3 regions of the Nocardiopsis sp. YSL2 genome follow, and region 1 is predicted to be linked to each of the others. Evidence: riboswitches for the same ligand, from Rfam matches in the RefSeq annotation. Region 1 holds a riboswitch; each other region holds the start of a gene.
The links. Region 1 has a riboswitch for cobalamin ahead of metE (5-methyltetrahydropteroyltriglutamate--homocysteine S-methyltransferase). Riboswitches for the same ligand answer to the same signal wherever they lie in the genome.
Positions count from the first base shown of each region.

Region 2: linked by a shared signal. The riboswitch ahead of M1P99_RS12595 (ribonucleoside-diphosphate reductase subunit alpha) and the one ahead of metE (5-methyltetrahydropteroyltriglutamate--homocysteine S-methyltransferase) in region 1 are both predicted to bind cobalamin.
Region 3: linked by a shared signal. The riboswitch ahead of M1P99_RS11955 (VWA domain-containing protein) and the one ahead of metE (5-methyltetrahydropteroyltriglutamate--homocysteine S-methyltransferase) in region 1 are both predicted to bind cobalamin.

Region 1 is NZ_JAMOAO010000001.1:4,602,889-4,608,073, forward strand. It holds gene M1P99_RS20210 (polysaccharide deacetylase family protein) at 1-427, opposite strand, end outside; gene M1P99_RS20215 (polysaccharide deacetylase family protein) at 569-2,113, opposite strand; cobalamin riboswitch at 2,375-2,549, shown strand; gene metE (5-methyltetrahydropteroyltriglutamate--homocysteine S-methyltransferase) at 2,712-5,039, shown strand; gene M1P99_RS20225 (DUF3558 domain-containing protein) at 5,113-5,185, opposite strand, start outside.
Region 2 is NZ_JAMOAO010000001.1:2,905,019-2,910,203, forward strand. It holds gene M1P99_RS12585 (NYN domain-containing protein) at 1-1,438, shown strand, start outside; gene M1P99_RS12590 (hypothetical protein) at 1,465-2,037, shown strand; cobalamin riboswitch at 2,345-2,538, shown strand; gene M1P99_RS12595 (ribonucleoside-diphosphate reductase subunit alpha) at 2,696-5,185, shown strand, end outside.
Region 3 is NZ_JAMOAO010000001.1:2,752,515-2,757,699, reverse strand. It holds gene M1P99_RS11965 (cobalt-precorrin-4/precorrin-4 C(11)-methyltransferase) at 1-690, shown strand, start outside; gene cbiE (precorrin-6y C5,15-methyltransferase (decarboxylating) subunit CbiE) at 792-2,090, opposite strand; cobalamin riboswitch at 2,119-2,266, shown strand; gene M1P99_RS11955 (VWA domain-containing protein) at 2,307-4,466, shown strand; gene cobO (cob(I)yrinic acid a,c-diamide adenosyltransferase) at 4,466-5,080, shown strand; gene M1P99_RS11945 (cobyrinate a,c-diamide synthase) at 5,149-5,185, shown strand, end outside.

The sequences.
Region 1 (5,185 bases):
GCACGCCCAGGACACCGTCGCCGGCGGCGACGACCTGCCAGTCGATGTCCAGGCTCATCGGATCCCGGCTGGCCCCGCGAAAGTCCTGGACGTCCCGGTCCACCTGTGCGGCCAGGTCGGTGGTGAACTGCTCGGCCGCCCCCGTGAACGCCGGGTGGGCGACATCGATCTCCACGCCCTCCGGCCGGTGGGGATGGTCTCCGAAGGCGTCGGCGTCGCCGGTCCACTCGTCCACCGCCGCCTCGGCCGCCTCCGCCGGATCGATGAGGACGGTGATGTCCTCGGGCGCGGTGGTGCCGCCTCCGGTGATCGCCGCGCAGGCGGTCACCGGCAGGAGCACCGCCGCGAGGGCGGCACCGGTCCTCCACCGCCGGGCCGGGACCGGGCTGGACCCGGTCCTGACCTGGGGAACTCGGGTCGCTGGCACTGACGGACTCCCTCAACTGGACCGATTCCACGCTTGTCTTGCCAGCAAGATAGAGGACCGGGAGTGCCGCCCAGGTGTCCTGACCACAAGTGGTCAGGACACCTGGCGCGTCATCCCCGTGCACGCCCTGTCCGTCCGCCCCTACACGTCCTCGTGGTCCCCGTCCGGGGACGGGCTCTCCTCGGGCGGTGCGGGGACGCCGTCGACGTAGGTCGCGCCGGGCTCGGTGGTACCGAGCAGCTGGGAGACGGTGACCATGGTGTAGCCGCGCGCGTCCAGCTCACGGATGATCTCGTGGGACGCGGTGATCGACGTGTCGTGGATGTCGTGCATGAGGATGATGGCGCCGTCGGAGGCACCGTTCAGCGCGCGGCCCTTCACGATCGACGCGTTGCGGTCCTTCCAGTCGTTGGTGTCGACGCTCCACAGGATCTGCGCCAGCCCCATGTCCGCGGTCACGGCCGCGACGCTGTCGTCGGTCGCGCCGTACGGCGGACGCATGAGGTCGGGGGTGTAGCCGGTCTCGCGGTAGATCTGTGCCTGCACGGTGGCCAGCTCCGACCGCACAGCGCTCTCGCTCAGGCCCGTCAGGTCGGGGTGGCCGAGCGTGTGGTTGGCGATCTCGTGCCCCTCGGCGTAGGCCCGCCGGACCGTCATCGGGTCCGCCATGACCGGCACACCGGTGACGAAGAACGTGGCCCGCGCGTCGTACTCCGCCAGGGTGTCCAGCAGCGCGGGGGTGCCCCCACCGGGACCGTCGTCGTAGGTCAGGGCCACGCACCTGGTCTCGGGGTCGGAGCAGTCGACCTCGTCGTCGACGGGGGACAGGTGGCCCGGCGTCGGGTCGTCCCGGCCGTCCTTGTCCGCCTCGGGCGGCTCGGCGATGGCGAACCCCCGTACCCCGACGGTCGCCGCGTCGCGCACCCGCGCGCCCAGCTCCGACAGCAGGGGCTCGGTCCCCTCGCGGTCCAGCACCGCGTGCACGCGGCCCTCGTCGGGCGCCGCCACCTGCCCGTCGTCGAACTCCACGACCAGGTCGCCGTCCGGGTTGAACCCGACGGAGTCGTACAGCGCGCCGACCGGGTGGATGGTGTCGGTGTACGCGGAGTCCGGAACGCGTTCCCTGACCAGTCCGTTGGCCTCCGCCAGCTGGTCCTGTCCGCCGAACAGGCGCGTGGACTCGAAGGTCTGCCCGGTGGCGGTGTCGTACCAGTAGGTGCTGTGGCACTCCCGGGTGCCCTCGGAGTCGGTCTCCATGCTCGTCATACGCACGCCCACCACGCCGTCGTTGGCGGCGGTGAGCTGCCACTCGGCCTCGTAGGACTCCGCGCCCGGGTTGGCGGCGTCGAACGCCTCGACGCCGGCGGCCAGTGTCCGGTCGAGGAAGTCGGTGAGCGGCTCGGCGTTGGGCAGGACGGGGTAGCGGACCACCACGTCGAGGTCGCCGTCGTAGGCGAGTTCGGCCTCGTCGAGGTCCACGACCTCGGCGGGGTCGACCACCGTCAGCTCGTCGGGTTCGCCGGTCGCGGGTATCTCGGGAGCACTCGCGTCCTCGGTGGACCCGTTCGAGGCGGTCTCCGAGTCGACGGGGGCCAGGGGCCCCGAGGGACGGGTCGCCAGGTACACCAGTCCCAACAGGACCACCATCGCGACCACAACCGTGATCAGGGGGCGATCAGGTGCCATCGTGGGGTGGGACGGCTTGTTCACCAGGGGTTCTCCACGTTCATCTGCAGACGAACGTTCGCGCGGAGCCGGGGTGCTCCCGCGCGCAACGCTTGTTCATGTGTTGTGTGACGCCCGACACGGAGCGGGGGTTCGCGCGGAAATCGGGCGCATGGCAAGGGATTCTGCGCCGGGTGCAGGGGCGAAGCGGGGGTCTCCCTATACTTGCAGGCGTGGAAGGTACACAGTCCACGAACGCGCCGGTCCGAGCCCCGGACCACAGTGGGCTGTGTCGCAAGAGGGAACCCGGTGCGAGTCCGGGACTGCCCCGCAGCGGTGAGTGGGAACGAAAGTCGCCATGAGCACTGGCACTCCGACCGGAACGGTCGGCGGCTGGGAAGCGGCGTCGAGTAGGTGAGCCGGTCGACCGGCACCGCCCACGAGTCCGAAGACCTGCCTCCGCCCGGTGGCGCACCCGTGCCGCCGGTGGTCCCGCGCCCCGAGGGAGGGCCAAGGGCGGTGGCAGGCGTGCGCGTCCCGGACGCGCTCTGACGCGTGCCCGCGTCCTTCTCTCCTACCCTCGGCCGGGACCCGGCTTTCGACGAGGGGAGAGAAGCTCATGACCACTACTCCGGCGGCCCCGCGGCCGTCCGTGCGCTCCACCGTGCACGGCTACCCGAGGATCGGCCCGCGCCGCGAACTCAAGCGCGCCTGCGAGTCCTACTGGAAGGGGGCCATCGGCGCCCGGGAGCTCGACACCGTCGCCTCCGCCCTGCGCTCGGGCGTCCTGGCCCAGCTGCGCGCGGCGGGCGTCGACGACCTGCCCTCCAACACCTTCTCCCTCTACGACCACGTCCTGGACACCGCGGTCCTGTTCGATCTGGTCCCCTCACGCTTCGCCTCCCCTGCCGCCGCGGCCGACCGCGACGAGGAGCTGCGCCGCTACTTCGCGATGGCCCGCGGCGACGAGGGCGCACCGCCGCTGGAGATGACCAAGTGGTTCGACACGAACTACCACTACCTGGTGCCCGAACTCTCGCCGCGCACCCGGCCCCGCCTGGTCGGAGACAAGCCCGTCGCCGAGTTCCGGGAGGCCGCCGCCGAGGGGTACCACACCCGTCCGGTCCTGCTCGGGCCGCTGACCTTCCTGATGCTCGCCAAGGCCGCTGACGACGCCCCGGCGGGCTGGGATCCGCTCAGCCTGCTCGACCAGCTGCTCGACGCCTACACCCTGCTCCTGGGCGAGTTGAGGTCGGCCGGGGCCACCGAGGTCCAGCTCGACGAACCGATCCTGGCCACCGACGAGGGCCGCGCCGCCACCGACCGCCTGGAGCGCGTCTACCAGCGGCTGGGATCGCTCACCGAGCGCCCCGCCCTGTCGGTGTCCACCTACTTCGGCTCCATCGGCGCCCCCGCGCTGCGCGTGCTCAAGGAGTCCCCGGTCGAGGCGGTGGGTCTGGACCTGGTGACCGACGGCGAGGCCGTCGACGACCTGGTGCAGGTGTCCGGGCTGGGTTCGACCCGGCTGGTGGCCGGGGTCGTGGACGGGCGCAACGTGTGGCGCACCGACGTGCGGGCCGCCGCGGCCACGCTCGGCACACTGCTCGCCCTGACCGACGAGCTCACCGTCGGTACCTCCTGCTCCCTGCTGCACGTGCCCATCGACCTGGACGCCGAGACCGCACTGGAGCCCGAACTGCGCGGAGCCCTGGCCTTCGCCAAGCAGAAGGCCGCGGAAGTGGCCCTGCTCGGCCGCGTCCTCTCCGAGGGCTCCGAGGGGGCCGACGTCGACGACGCGTCGGCCACCCGGCCCCCGTCCTTCACCGACGCCCGTGTACGCGCACGCCTGGACGCGCTCGGCCCGCAGGCGGAACGACGCACCAAGGTACGCGGCCTGCCCACGGACACGCCCCTGACCACCACCACGATCGGGTCCTTCCCCCAGACCCCCGACCTGCGCCGCGCCCGCGCCGCCCACCGCCGGGGCGAACTGTCGGAGCAGGACTACACCAAGCTCCTGCGCGAGGAGATCGACCGCGTCATCGCACTCCAGGAGGACATCGGCCTGGACGTCCTCGTGCACGGCGAGCCCGAGCGCAACGACATGGTCCAGTACTTCGCCGAGCACCTTCGGGGCTTCGGCACCACCGAGTTCGGATGGGTGCAGTCCTACGGGTCCCGGTGCGTGCGCCCGCCGATCCTCTACGGGGACGTCTCCCGGCCCGAACCGATGACGGTCGAGTGGATCACCTACGCACAGGGTCGGACCGACAAACCGGTCAAGGGCATGCTCACCGGACCCGTCACGATGCTGGCCTGGTCGTTCGTCCGCACCGACCAGCCCTTGGGCGAGACCGCCCGCCAGGTCGGACTGGCCCTGCGCGACGAGGTCACCGACCTGGAGCGCGCCGGGATCCGGCACATCCAGGTGGACGAGGCCGCACTGCGCGAGCTGTTGCCGCTGCGCCGGGAGCGGCGCCAGGCCTACCTCGACTGGGCGGTGGGCTCCTTCCGGCTGGCGACCAGCGGTGTCGCGCCGACCACGACCGTCCACACGCACATGTGCTACTCGGAGTTCGGCCTGATCGTCGACGGCATCGAGGCGCTCGACGCCGACGTCACGAGTGTCGAGGCGGCCCGCTCACGCATGGAGCTGGTGGCCGACCTGGGCCGCCGCGGCTACCGCAGGGGGATCGGCCCGGGGGTGTACGACATCCACTCGCCACGGGTGCCCTCGGTGGAGGAGATCGTGGAGTCGCTGCGCCTGGCGGTCGCCCACATCGACGCGGACAAGGTGTGGGTCAACCCCGACTGCGGGCTCAAGACCCGCCGCTACGCCGAGGCGGAGCAGGCCCTGCGCAACATGGTCGAGGCCGCCCGTCGCGTCCGCGCCGAGCTCGAAGCCGGGATCCCACGGGACCGACCGGTCCTGCGGGGACGCCGGTAGCGGAGGAGGCCCGCAGAGCACGCGAGAGGGGGCCGCGGCTTCGCGCCGCGGCCCCCTCGCTGCCTCCGCCGGATCAGGTGCCGACGAGTGCGAGCGCCTCGTTGGCGGCGCCCGTCATGATGTCCTCGACGTTGTCGGGGAGGGTG
Region 2 (5,185 bases), 1.7 Mb from region 1:
CTACGTCCAACGGGACCTCACGACCCTGGCCCGCACCGGCGTCCTGTGCGACGCCGTCCTGGTCAGCGGGGACGAGGACATGGCGTCGGTCGTCGCGGACGTGCAGGACCTCGGCGTGCGCGTCACCGTCGTGCACATCTCCGTCGAGGGCAACTGGACGATCTCCCGCCAGCTGCGCCGCGAATGCGACGACCTCATCGAGATCGGCGCCGGCCACCTCCGGCCGCACGTGAACCTGCTCACCGGCAGTGAGGCCTCCCAGGAGAGCGCCTCCAAGACCACCACGCCGTTCGCCAACGGCCGCGCCCGCTCGGCGCCCGAGACCCCCCGCCAGCCCGTGGTCGCCCAGCCCGGTGCGAGCCGGGTCGAGCCGGCCACCACGTCCAGCGGGGGCCTGGAGGCGATGTTCGCCGAAACCGGCGGGCAGCCCGCGCCCCAGGGCAGCGCCATGGACCAGCTGCGCGCCATGCGCAGGTCGCTCGCACAGCAGCGCGGCGGCGGGGACCACCTGGCCGGGCGCGGTGCCGACTCCCAGCCGTCCGGTCCGATCGACGCCAACGGGTTTCCGTCCGGGGGACAGCCCGCCATGGGCGGCGGCCGCTATCCGGGCACGTCCGCGGGCGGGGCGCCCTCGACCCCCAACGGCCAGGGGAACTACCCGATGACGGGCTCCCACGGCGGTCTGGGCCGGCCGGAGGGCTACACCCTGCCGGGCAGACAGGCCCCCACGGGGAACGGCCAGCCGATGGGCAACGGGCAGCCGATGACCGGGGCCCAGCGACCGTACTCGCCGGGGACGGGCCCGCAGCGCTCCTTCGCGGGCGGTACCGGACCGCAACAGTCCTTCGCCGGTGGGACCGGGCCACAACAGTCCTTCGCGTCGGGGACGGGACCACAGCCCTCGTTCGCCGCCGACCCCCAGACGGGACACGCGCCACCGCAGAGAAGCGCGCCACCGCCGGAACAGCGGTTCGGACCCGGGGACGACTCCGGTTTCGGGGGTGGGCACGAGACAAACCCTACCTATGGGACCAGTACGGAAACTGACGCCGCACGACGCGGCGGGCCGGCACCCGGATACGGGGTGCGGCCGCCTACTGGTCCCGACCACGACACCGTCCGGTACGGTACCGACGGTTATCAGGAACCGCGTTCAAGTCCTGGATATCCCCAGCAGAGCGGTCCCGGCGCGAATACCGTTGACGAAGCGGTGCATGTCGCGCACAAAGAAGGGAACGACTTCGCGGAGTCGATCGCCCGCGAGGCGCCCGCCCTGTGGGTGGAGGCCGTTCTCGCGCGTAGGCCCCGGATGCCCTCCGATCTGGAGGCGCGTCTGCTCCAGGGGTCCTCGCTACCGATCGACCACCTGTTGCGCGACGAGGTCCGGGACGGACTGCGCCAGGGGTTCTGGCAGGCACTGGAGCGCGCCAGGCCCTGAGCGGCGCGTGGGAGTGCGAGTAGGGGATGGCGGCGATGCGGTTGACGCACGTGACGACGGCGGAGCTCGATCGTCTGGAGTTCCATGCCGTCAGGTCCGGCGAACACGGAGGAGTCGCCGCCCAGCTACTGGAGCTGGCCAACCGGGTCGACGCCGGTAGTGAGATCGGCCGCGCGGAGCTGTTCGTCCGGGCGGGGGAGCAGTGGGAGATCGCGCAGGAGTTCGAGCGTGCCTGCGCGGCCTACCAGCGGGCGATCGACGACGGCGGCTCCACGGTGATCGACGCGCGCGCCCTGCGCGCAGGCGCGCTCCTGCACCTGGACGAAGTGGAGCGGGCACAGGCGCAGCTCAAACGCCTGGAGACCGAGGGGCCGCACGGCCTGTCCACCCACATCCACATCGCGGAGGCGCTCTACGCCCACGACGACCTGGAAGGCGCCGAGAGGTGGGCCACAGCCGGCGCCCGCCGGCACGTCGATGGCGAGGTGACCCCCTACGTGCACGATCTGCTGATGGAGCTGCTGCGCATCCGGTTCCGTATCCGCACCGATCTCGGGTTGGACGAGGACGATCTGGACGAGTGGGCCGATGCGCTCTGAGCGCGTGCGTCCCCCGCGGCGCCGCACCGCGCCGCCCGGCCACACCACCCCACCGCCCCGGCGGCCGCACCACGACCGTCGGGAACTTCACCACGCGCCCTGATCGCCATCGCCCCCACGGGGGCCTAGTCTGAGTCCGGCCGCCTTCCCGCGGCGTCCGAGCCCTTGCCCGAACCCCCCGCTGTGGCGGGGGTCCGAGGCGTGCCATACCACGCCCCCGGTGTGCTCATCCTCGTCCGGGTGGAACCCGAGAAATCGGCGACACGCCATCATCTTGCGGTGTTCCGAGGCGCCATCCCCTAGATGTAGTATCGGGCCCGCTGGTGGTTCACCCCGCGGGGTGAGGCGAGAGGGAACCCGGTGTGAATCCGGGGCTGCCCCGCAGCGGTAAGTGGGAACGAAGGCCGTCACACGCACTGGGAACCCCTGAGAGTGCCCGGGAAGCGACAGTCGGTAGGCCGCCCACGAGCCCGAAGACCTGCCACCGGCGCGCACGCCAGACGTGCGCCGACGACGGGGCTTCGAGGGTGAGCCGCGCCGACCCACCGGTCCGTCGACCGCTCGCATCCAGTGCGTCGGTCCCCCCGGTGTGCCGTGCGCCTTGCTGACTCGTGTCCCCTCCCCGCCGGGACTCTTCTACCGAGGTTGGAGCCGCTGTATGACCCTTGACGTCGAGGCCGTGCCCGCATCCGTCCGGCCCGAGACGGCCACCGACGGCGCGCCCCCCGCCGCCATCGACCGGATCGAGCACGTCGTAACCGAGGCCTGCGCGCGGCTGTCGGGTGTTTCGGCGGACAAGGTCCTCACGGAGGCCCGACGCGGCTTCTTCCCCGGCATCTCCGACGCCGAGGTCGAACTCGCGCTGGTCATGGCGGCCCGCAGCTTCGTGGAGGTCGACCCCGACTACTCCCACGTGGCCGCGCGCCTGCTGCTGGACAAGCTCCGCCGCGAGGCCCTCACGTTCATCAGCGGATCCCCCGACGCCGCGGGCCAGTCCGAGATGGCCGACCGCTACCCGGCCTACCTGGCCGCCTACGTCGGCCGCGGCATCGACCTCGGGCAGCTCGACCCCGCGCTGGCCCGGTTCGACCTGGACCGCCTGGGCAAGGCGCTGCGCCCCGAGCGCGACGAGCAGTTCACCTTCCTGGGCATCCAGACCCTCTACGACCGCTACTTCCTGCACAGCGACGAGGTCCGCTACGAGCTGCCGCAGGCGTTCTTCATGCGCGTGGCGATGGGCCTGGCGCTCAACGAGGACGACCGCGAGGCGCGCGCGATCGAGTTCTACGAGCTGCTCTCCTCGTTCGACTTCATGGCCTCCACGCCCACCCTGTTCAACGCGGGCACGGTCCGCGCCCAGCTGTCGTCGTGCTTCCTCACCACCGTCGGCGACGACCTGCAGGACATCTTCCACGGCATCAGCAACAACGCGATGCTGTCCAAGTACTCGGGCGGCCTCGGCAACGACTGGACCCCGGTCCGCGGCCTCGGATCGCACATCCGGGGGACCAACGGCAAGAGCCAGGGCGTCGTCCCGTTCCTGAAGATCGCCAACGACACCGCCGTCGCGGTCAATCAGGGGGGAAAGCGGAAGGGCGCGGTCTGCGCCTACCTGGAGACCTGGCACATCGACATCGAGGAGTTCCTCGACCTCCGCAAGAACACCGGTGACGAGCGCCGCCGCACCCACGACATGAACACCGCGAACTGGGTCCCCGACCTGTTCATGCAGCGGGTCGAGGAGGGCGGCGACTGGACCCTGTTCTCGCCGAACGAGGTGCCCGACCTGCACGACAAGTACGGCACGGACTTCGCCGAGGCCTACACCCGCTACGAGGCCGAGGCCGCGGCGGGCCGGATCAAGGTGTCCAAGACCCTGCCGGCCGTCGAGCTGTGGCGCCGCATGCTCACCATGCTGTTCGAGACCGGCCACCCGTGGATCACCTTCAAGGACCCCTCCAACCTGCGCTCGCCCCAGCAGCACACGGGCGTGGTCCACTCCTCCAACCTGTGCACCGAGATCACGCTGAACACCAGCGCCGACGAGGTCGCCGTCTGCAACCTGGGATCGGTCAACCTCGCCCAGCACGTGGGACCGCAGGGCCTGGACGCCGAGCGGCTGCGCCGGACCGTGCGCACCGCCGTGCGCATGCTCGACAACGTCATCGACGTGAACTTCTACACGATCCCCGAGGCGCGCCGAGCGAACATGCGCCACCGCCCCGTGGGCCTGGGCCTGATGGGCTTCCAGGACGCGCTGTTCAAGCTGCGCACCCCCTACGCCTCGGACGGCGCCGTCACGTTCGCCGACGAGAGCATGGAGCTGATCAGCTACTACGCGATCGAGGCCTCCGCGGAGCTGGCCGCCGAGCGCGGCTCCTACGAGTCCTTCGACGGCTCGCTGTGGAGCCAGGGCATCCTGCCGATCGACTCCCTGCGGCTGCTGGCCGAGGCCCGCGGCGGCGTGCTGGACATGGACCGCGGCGAGACCCTGGACTGGGACTCGCTGCGCGAGCGCGTCCGCTCGACCGGCATGCGCAACTCCAACGTGATGGCCATCGCGCCCACCGCGACCATCGCCAACATCACCGGCGTCGGCCAGTCGATCGAGCCCGTCTACCGGAACCTGTTCGTGAAGTCGAACATGTCCGGCGACTTCACGGTCGTCAACCCCTACCTGGTCCGCGACCTCAAGGAGCGCGGACTCTGGGACGACCAGATGGTCTCCGACCTGAAGATGCACGACGGCAGCCTGGGCGCCATCGACCGCGTCCCCGCCGACCTCAAGGCGCTCTACGCGACCGCGTTCGAGGTCGACCCCGAGTGGCTGGTGGACGCGGGCTCGCGCCGCCAGAAGTGGATCGACCAGGCCCAGTCGCTGAACCTGTACATGGCGGCGCCGAGCGGCCGCAAGCTGGACGCCCTGTATCGGCGCGCCTGGAAGTCCGGGCTCAAGACCACGTACTACCTGCGCTCGCAGAGCGCCACGCACGTGGAGAAGAGCACGCTCAAGGGCACAGACGGCCGCCTCAACGCCGTCTCCTCCGGCCCGGCCCCGGCCCCGGCTCCGTCGCCCGCGCCGTCCCCGAGCCCGTCGCCGTCGCCCGCCCCGAGCCCGGCTCCGGCCCCCGCCCCGAACGCCGCACCC
Region 3 (5,185 bases), 1.9 Mb from region 1:
CTCGCCGCGGCCGGCGTGGTGCTCTACCCCGGCACGTACCTGGACCCGGAGGTCCTCACCCACTGCGCGCCCGACGCCGACCTGGTGGACACCCAGGGCCTGGACCTCGACCGCATCACCGACCACCTGGTCGCCGCGCACGCCTCCGGGCGGGACGTCGTCCGGCTCACGTCCGGCGATCCGTCGATCTACTCGGCGCTGGCCGAACAGACGCGCCGGCTCGACGCGCACGGCGTCCCGTGGGACGTCACTCCGGGTGTGCCGGCGTACGCGGCCGCCTCGGCGCTGGTGGGGCGGGAGCTGACCGTGCCGCTGGTGGCGCAGTCGGTGGTGCTGACGCGGACCCGGGCGCGCTCGACGGCCATGCCGGAGACCGAGTCGCTGGGCGCCTTCGCGGCGACCCGGGCCACGCTGGTGCTGCACCTGGCGATCAGGCGGGTGCGGGAGCTGATGGCGGAGGTCGGTCCCGAGTACGGCGCCGACTGCCCGGTCGTGGTCGTCCACCGCGCCAGCCAGCCCGGTGAGGCCGTCCTGCGCGGCACGGTCGCCACCATCGCGGACGCGGTGGAGGAGGCCGGGTTCCGGCAGGCGGCGGTCGTGCTGGTGGGGTGGGCGCTGGACGCCCGCGAGGGTGGCGAGTCCTTCCTCTACGACCCGGCCCGGCCCAGGGGTGTGGACCCCGGCCGGTGACGCACCGGCCCGCCGCGGGAGTGGGGGCCGTGGCCCGCTGGGACCAGGACGGCGCGGTGCGTGGTGCCCCCGCGGTCCGGCACGGTCGGGAGCGGTGACGGTCAGTGCCCGGAGGCCAGGAACCACTGGGTGACCGTGCGGGCGGGTGCCCAGCCGGTGAACGTGCCGATGGGCGCGGCGGTCTCGACGGCGATCCGGGTGAGCTCGCCTCCGTGGCGCCGGTAGGCGTCCGCGAGCAGGTGCTCGGTCTCCAGCGTCACGCCGTGCACCACGAGCCGGCCGCCGGGCCTCAGCGCCCGCAGGCAGGTGTCCAGTACTCCCGGCCGGGTCGCGCCGCCGCCGACGAACACCGCGTCGGGAATGGGCAGCCCAGCCAGGGCGTCCGGTGCCCGGCCGGTCACGACCGACAGTCCCGGGACGCCGAGGCGGCCCGCGTTGCGGCCGATCCGGGCGGCGCGCTCGGGGTGGGACTCGACCGCTGTGGCGGTGCAGGTGGGATGGGCGCGCATCCACTCGATGCCGACCGAACCCGCACCCGCGCCCACATCCCACAGGTGCTCCCCCGGCGAGGGCGCCAGCCGGGCCAGGGCCGAGGCCCGCAGGTCGCGCTTGGTGAGCTGGCCGTCGTGCTCGAACGCCTCGTCCGGCAGGCCAGCGGCCAGGCCGTACCCGGGTGGGCCGACGAACTCCAGAGCGAGCACGTGGAGCGGGGACACGGGTCCCGGCGGGTCCGACAGCCAGTCGTCGGCCGTGGCCTCCAGCCGGGATTCCGATCCCGGTCCCGGTTCCGGTTCCGCGCCTGCGCCCGGCACCGGGTCCGATCCCGAACCCGCTCCCAGGTCGCCCAGGACGGTCATCCGGCTGGCCCCGTAGCCGGCATCCGCCAACAGGGCCGCGACCGCCGCGGGGGTCCGCCCGTCGGAGGACAGTACGAGGACCCGGCGGCCGGGAGCCAGTTGCCGCAGGACCAGGCGCGGGTCGCGCCCGACCAGGCTCACCACCGCGCAGCGCTCGGCGGGCCAGCCCATGCGGGCCCGGGCCAGAGCGACCGAGGACACGGCCGGTTCCACCCGCACCGCCCCGGCCCCCAGCAGATCGACGAGTGTGGTGCCGATCCCGGAGACGAACGGATCACCGGACGCGAGGGCCACGGTGGCGGCGTCGTCGAGCGCGAGGGAGCCCAGCAGATCCGGCAGTCCCTCCCGGAGGGGCGAGGGCCAGGCCGCCCGGCGCTGTCCGGGCCGCTCCGGCAGCATGGCCAGGTGCCGGTGGCCGCCCAGGACCACATCCGCGTCGAGGATGAGCCGACGAAGCCGCTCCGGTACACCGGGCCAGCCGTCGGCACCGACGCCGACGACGGTGATCCGGGGTTCGGTGGGAGGGGGAGGGTCGGCCTGCATGGCCTCGACGCTATCGTGGCCACAGGCACGAGGTGCCCCTACGGCCCAACCATCGGAAAGGGTGGGGACGGCGGAAGGGGAGAATCTGGGAAGCCCGGTGAGATTCCGGCACAGGCCCGCTGCGGTGAACCGAGCCTCCGTGAGGGAGGACTCGGCAAGTCCGAAGACCGGCCTCGCGCCCGTCCTTACGGATGGCGACACGAGCGGGAGCCTCACATGCCATGGGTGCCATCGCACTACCCCTTCTCCGCGATCGTCGGCTGCGACGCCGACGACCTCGACGACCTGGGCCTGTCCCTCGTCCTCAGCAGCCTCTCGCCGGAGATCGGCGGTGTCCTGGTACGCGGTGAGAAGGGCACGGCCAAGTCCACCGCCGTACGAGCCCTGGCCTCCCTCCTCCCGCCCATCGAGGTCTACCAGGGCGACCGCTTCTCCGTGGACCCCGCCGACACCGCCCAGCGCTCCCCGGACGGCCCGTTCGGGCCGGGAACGGCCGTGGAGAGCAGGCCGGTCCGGCTCGTCGAACTCCCGGTCGGCGCCACCGAGGACCGCGTGCTCGGCTCCCTGCACCTGGAGCAGGCGCTCACGCACGGCCAGGTGGCCTACGAACCCGGCCTGCTCGCCCGCTCCCACCGGGGTCTGCTGTACGTCGACGAGGTCAACCTGCTCCACGACCACCTCGTGGACCTCCTCCTGGACGCCGCCGCGACCGGCCGCGTGACCGTGGAGCGCGACGGGTTCTCCGTCGAGCACGCCGCCCGGTTCCTGCTCATCGGCACGATGAACCCCGAGGAGGGCGAGCTGCGCCCGCAGCTCCTGGACCGGTTCGGGCTCACCGTCGAGATCGCCGCGCCGCGTGACCCCGCGTCGCGGGCCGAGGTGGTGCGCAGGCGCATGGCCTACGATGCGGACCCGGTCGCCTTCTCGGCCCGCTTCCACGAGGCGGAGAAGGCGCTCGCCGAACGCATCGCCGAGGCCAGGGAGCTGCTCGGCCGGGTGCTGCTGTCCGAGGCGGCGCTGCTGAAGATCGCCGAGGTGTGCGCGGCGTTCGGGGTGGACGGCCTGCGGGCCGACATCGTCACCGCGCGCACGGCGGTGGCGCACGCGGCCTGGGCGGGCCGCACCTCGGTCACGCTGGCCGACATCCGCCGTGCCGCCCTGCTCGCCCTTCCGCACCGGCGCCGCCGCAACCCGTTCGACGCTCCGGGGCTCGACGAGGACCTCCTCGACCGGGTGCTGGGGGATGAGGAGCCGCCGCCCGACCCGACCGACCCGCCGGAGGGCGACGGGTCGGATGGGACGGATGGTGCGGAGAGCACGGAAGGGACGGAGGAGTCGGCGGAGACGGAAGGGCCTTCGGACGCCGGAGAGCAGCCCCCGCCCGCGCCCGACGGCCCCGCCGACGGCGGGGCCGGTCCCGAGGCGTCCGCTGACGACCGGGGCGACCCGGCCGAGCCCGGCGACGGGACGCACGACGCACCGACCGAGGAGGAGGCCCCCTCTCCCGGACGGGACGGCTCCGACGGGCGGGACGACGGCACCGGCTCGTCGGTCCTGGCCAAGGCGACCGCTCCCTACCGGCCCCGGACGCTCACCGTGCGGGGCACGGGAGAGGGCGCCGACGGCAGGCGCAGCCGGGCCATCGGCACCCGGGGCCGCCGGATCGGCGCGACCCCGCCCGGCCAGGGGCCCGGCACCTCGCTCCACCTGGTCGAGACCGTGCGCGCCGCCGCGTCCCGGCCGCGGGGCGGCGAACCGCCCCAAGGCGGAGGCCGGCTGCGGATCCAGCCCCGTGACCTGCGCGTCGCGGTGCGCGAGGGCCAGGAGACCAACCTGATCCTCTTCTGCGTGGACGCGTCCGGGTCGATGGCGGCGCGCAAGCGCATGACCGAGGTCAAGACCGCGGTCCTGTCCCTCCTCCTGGACGCCTACCGGCGCCGCGACAAGGTCGGCCTGGTCACCTTCCGGGGCCGGAGCGCCGAACTCGCTCTGCCGCCCACCCGTTCCGTCGACGTGGCCGCGGCCCGACTCGACGACCTGCCCGCCGGCGGCCGTACCCCGATCGCCGAGGGGCTGGTGGAGGCGGCTCGCGTCCTCCAGCGCGAGCGGCTGCGGGACCCGAAGCTGCGCCCGCTCCTGGTCGTGGTCACCGATGGCCGGGCCACGGGGGGCTCGGGCGCCGTGGGGCGGGCGATGAGCGCCGCCGACCACGTCGCGGGCCTGGGCGTGGCCACCGTCGTGGTGGACGGCGAGTCCGGTCCGATGCGTCTGGGCCTGGCCGCCACCCTCGCCGCCCGGCTGGGAGCCGACCACGTACCCGTCAGTGAAGTCAGCGCCGACGCGCTGGGCAGCGCCGTACGAGAGAGGGCCGCCTGATGCCTCAAGGACAACCGCTCGTCGTCCCCGACGACGGACTCACCACGCGGCAGCGCCGCAACCAGCCGCTGTTCGCCGTCCACACCGGCGACGGGAAGGGCAAGTCGACCGCCGCGTTCGGTCTCGCGCTGCGCGGCTGGAACCAGGGCTGGCGGATCGGCGTGTTCCAGTTCGTCAAGTCGGCGAAGTGGCGCATCGGCGAGCAGACCGTCCTGGAGCGCCTGGGCGAGCTGCACGAGGAGACCGGCGAGGGCGGCCCGGTCGAGTGGCACAAGATGGGTTCGGGCTGGTCGTGGATCCGTCGGAAGGACGGGACGGAGGACCACGCGGCGGCGGCCGTGGAGGGCTGGGCGGAGATCAGGCGCCGGCTCGCCGACCAGACGCACGACCTGCTCATCCTCGACGAGTTCACCTACCCGATCGCCTGGGGCTGGGTCGACGCCGACGAGGTCGTCGCGGCCCTGCGGGACCGTCCCGGCCGACAGCACGTGGTGATCACCGGACGGCGCGCCGATCCGCGGCTGCTGGAGGCCGCGGACCTCGTCACGGAGATGACGAAGGTGAAGCACCCGATGGACGCCGGGAGGAAGGGCCAGCGAGGGATCGAGTGGTGATGTCCCCCGGGGGTTCCGGGGCGCCGGGAGCGGCGGCGCGGACGCGGGCCCGGGACCTGCCCCGGTTGATGATCGCCGCGCCCATGACCGGTCAGGGCAAGACGA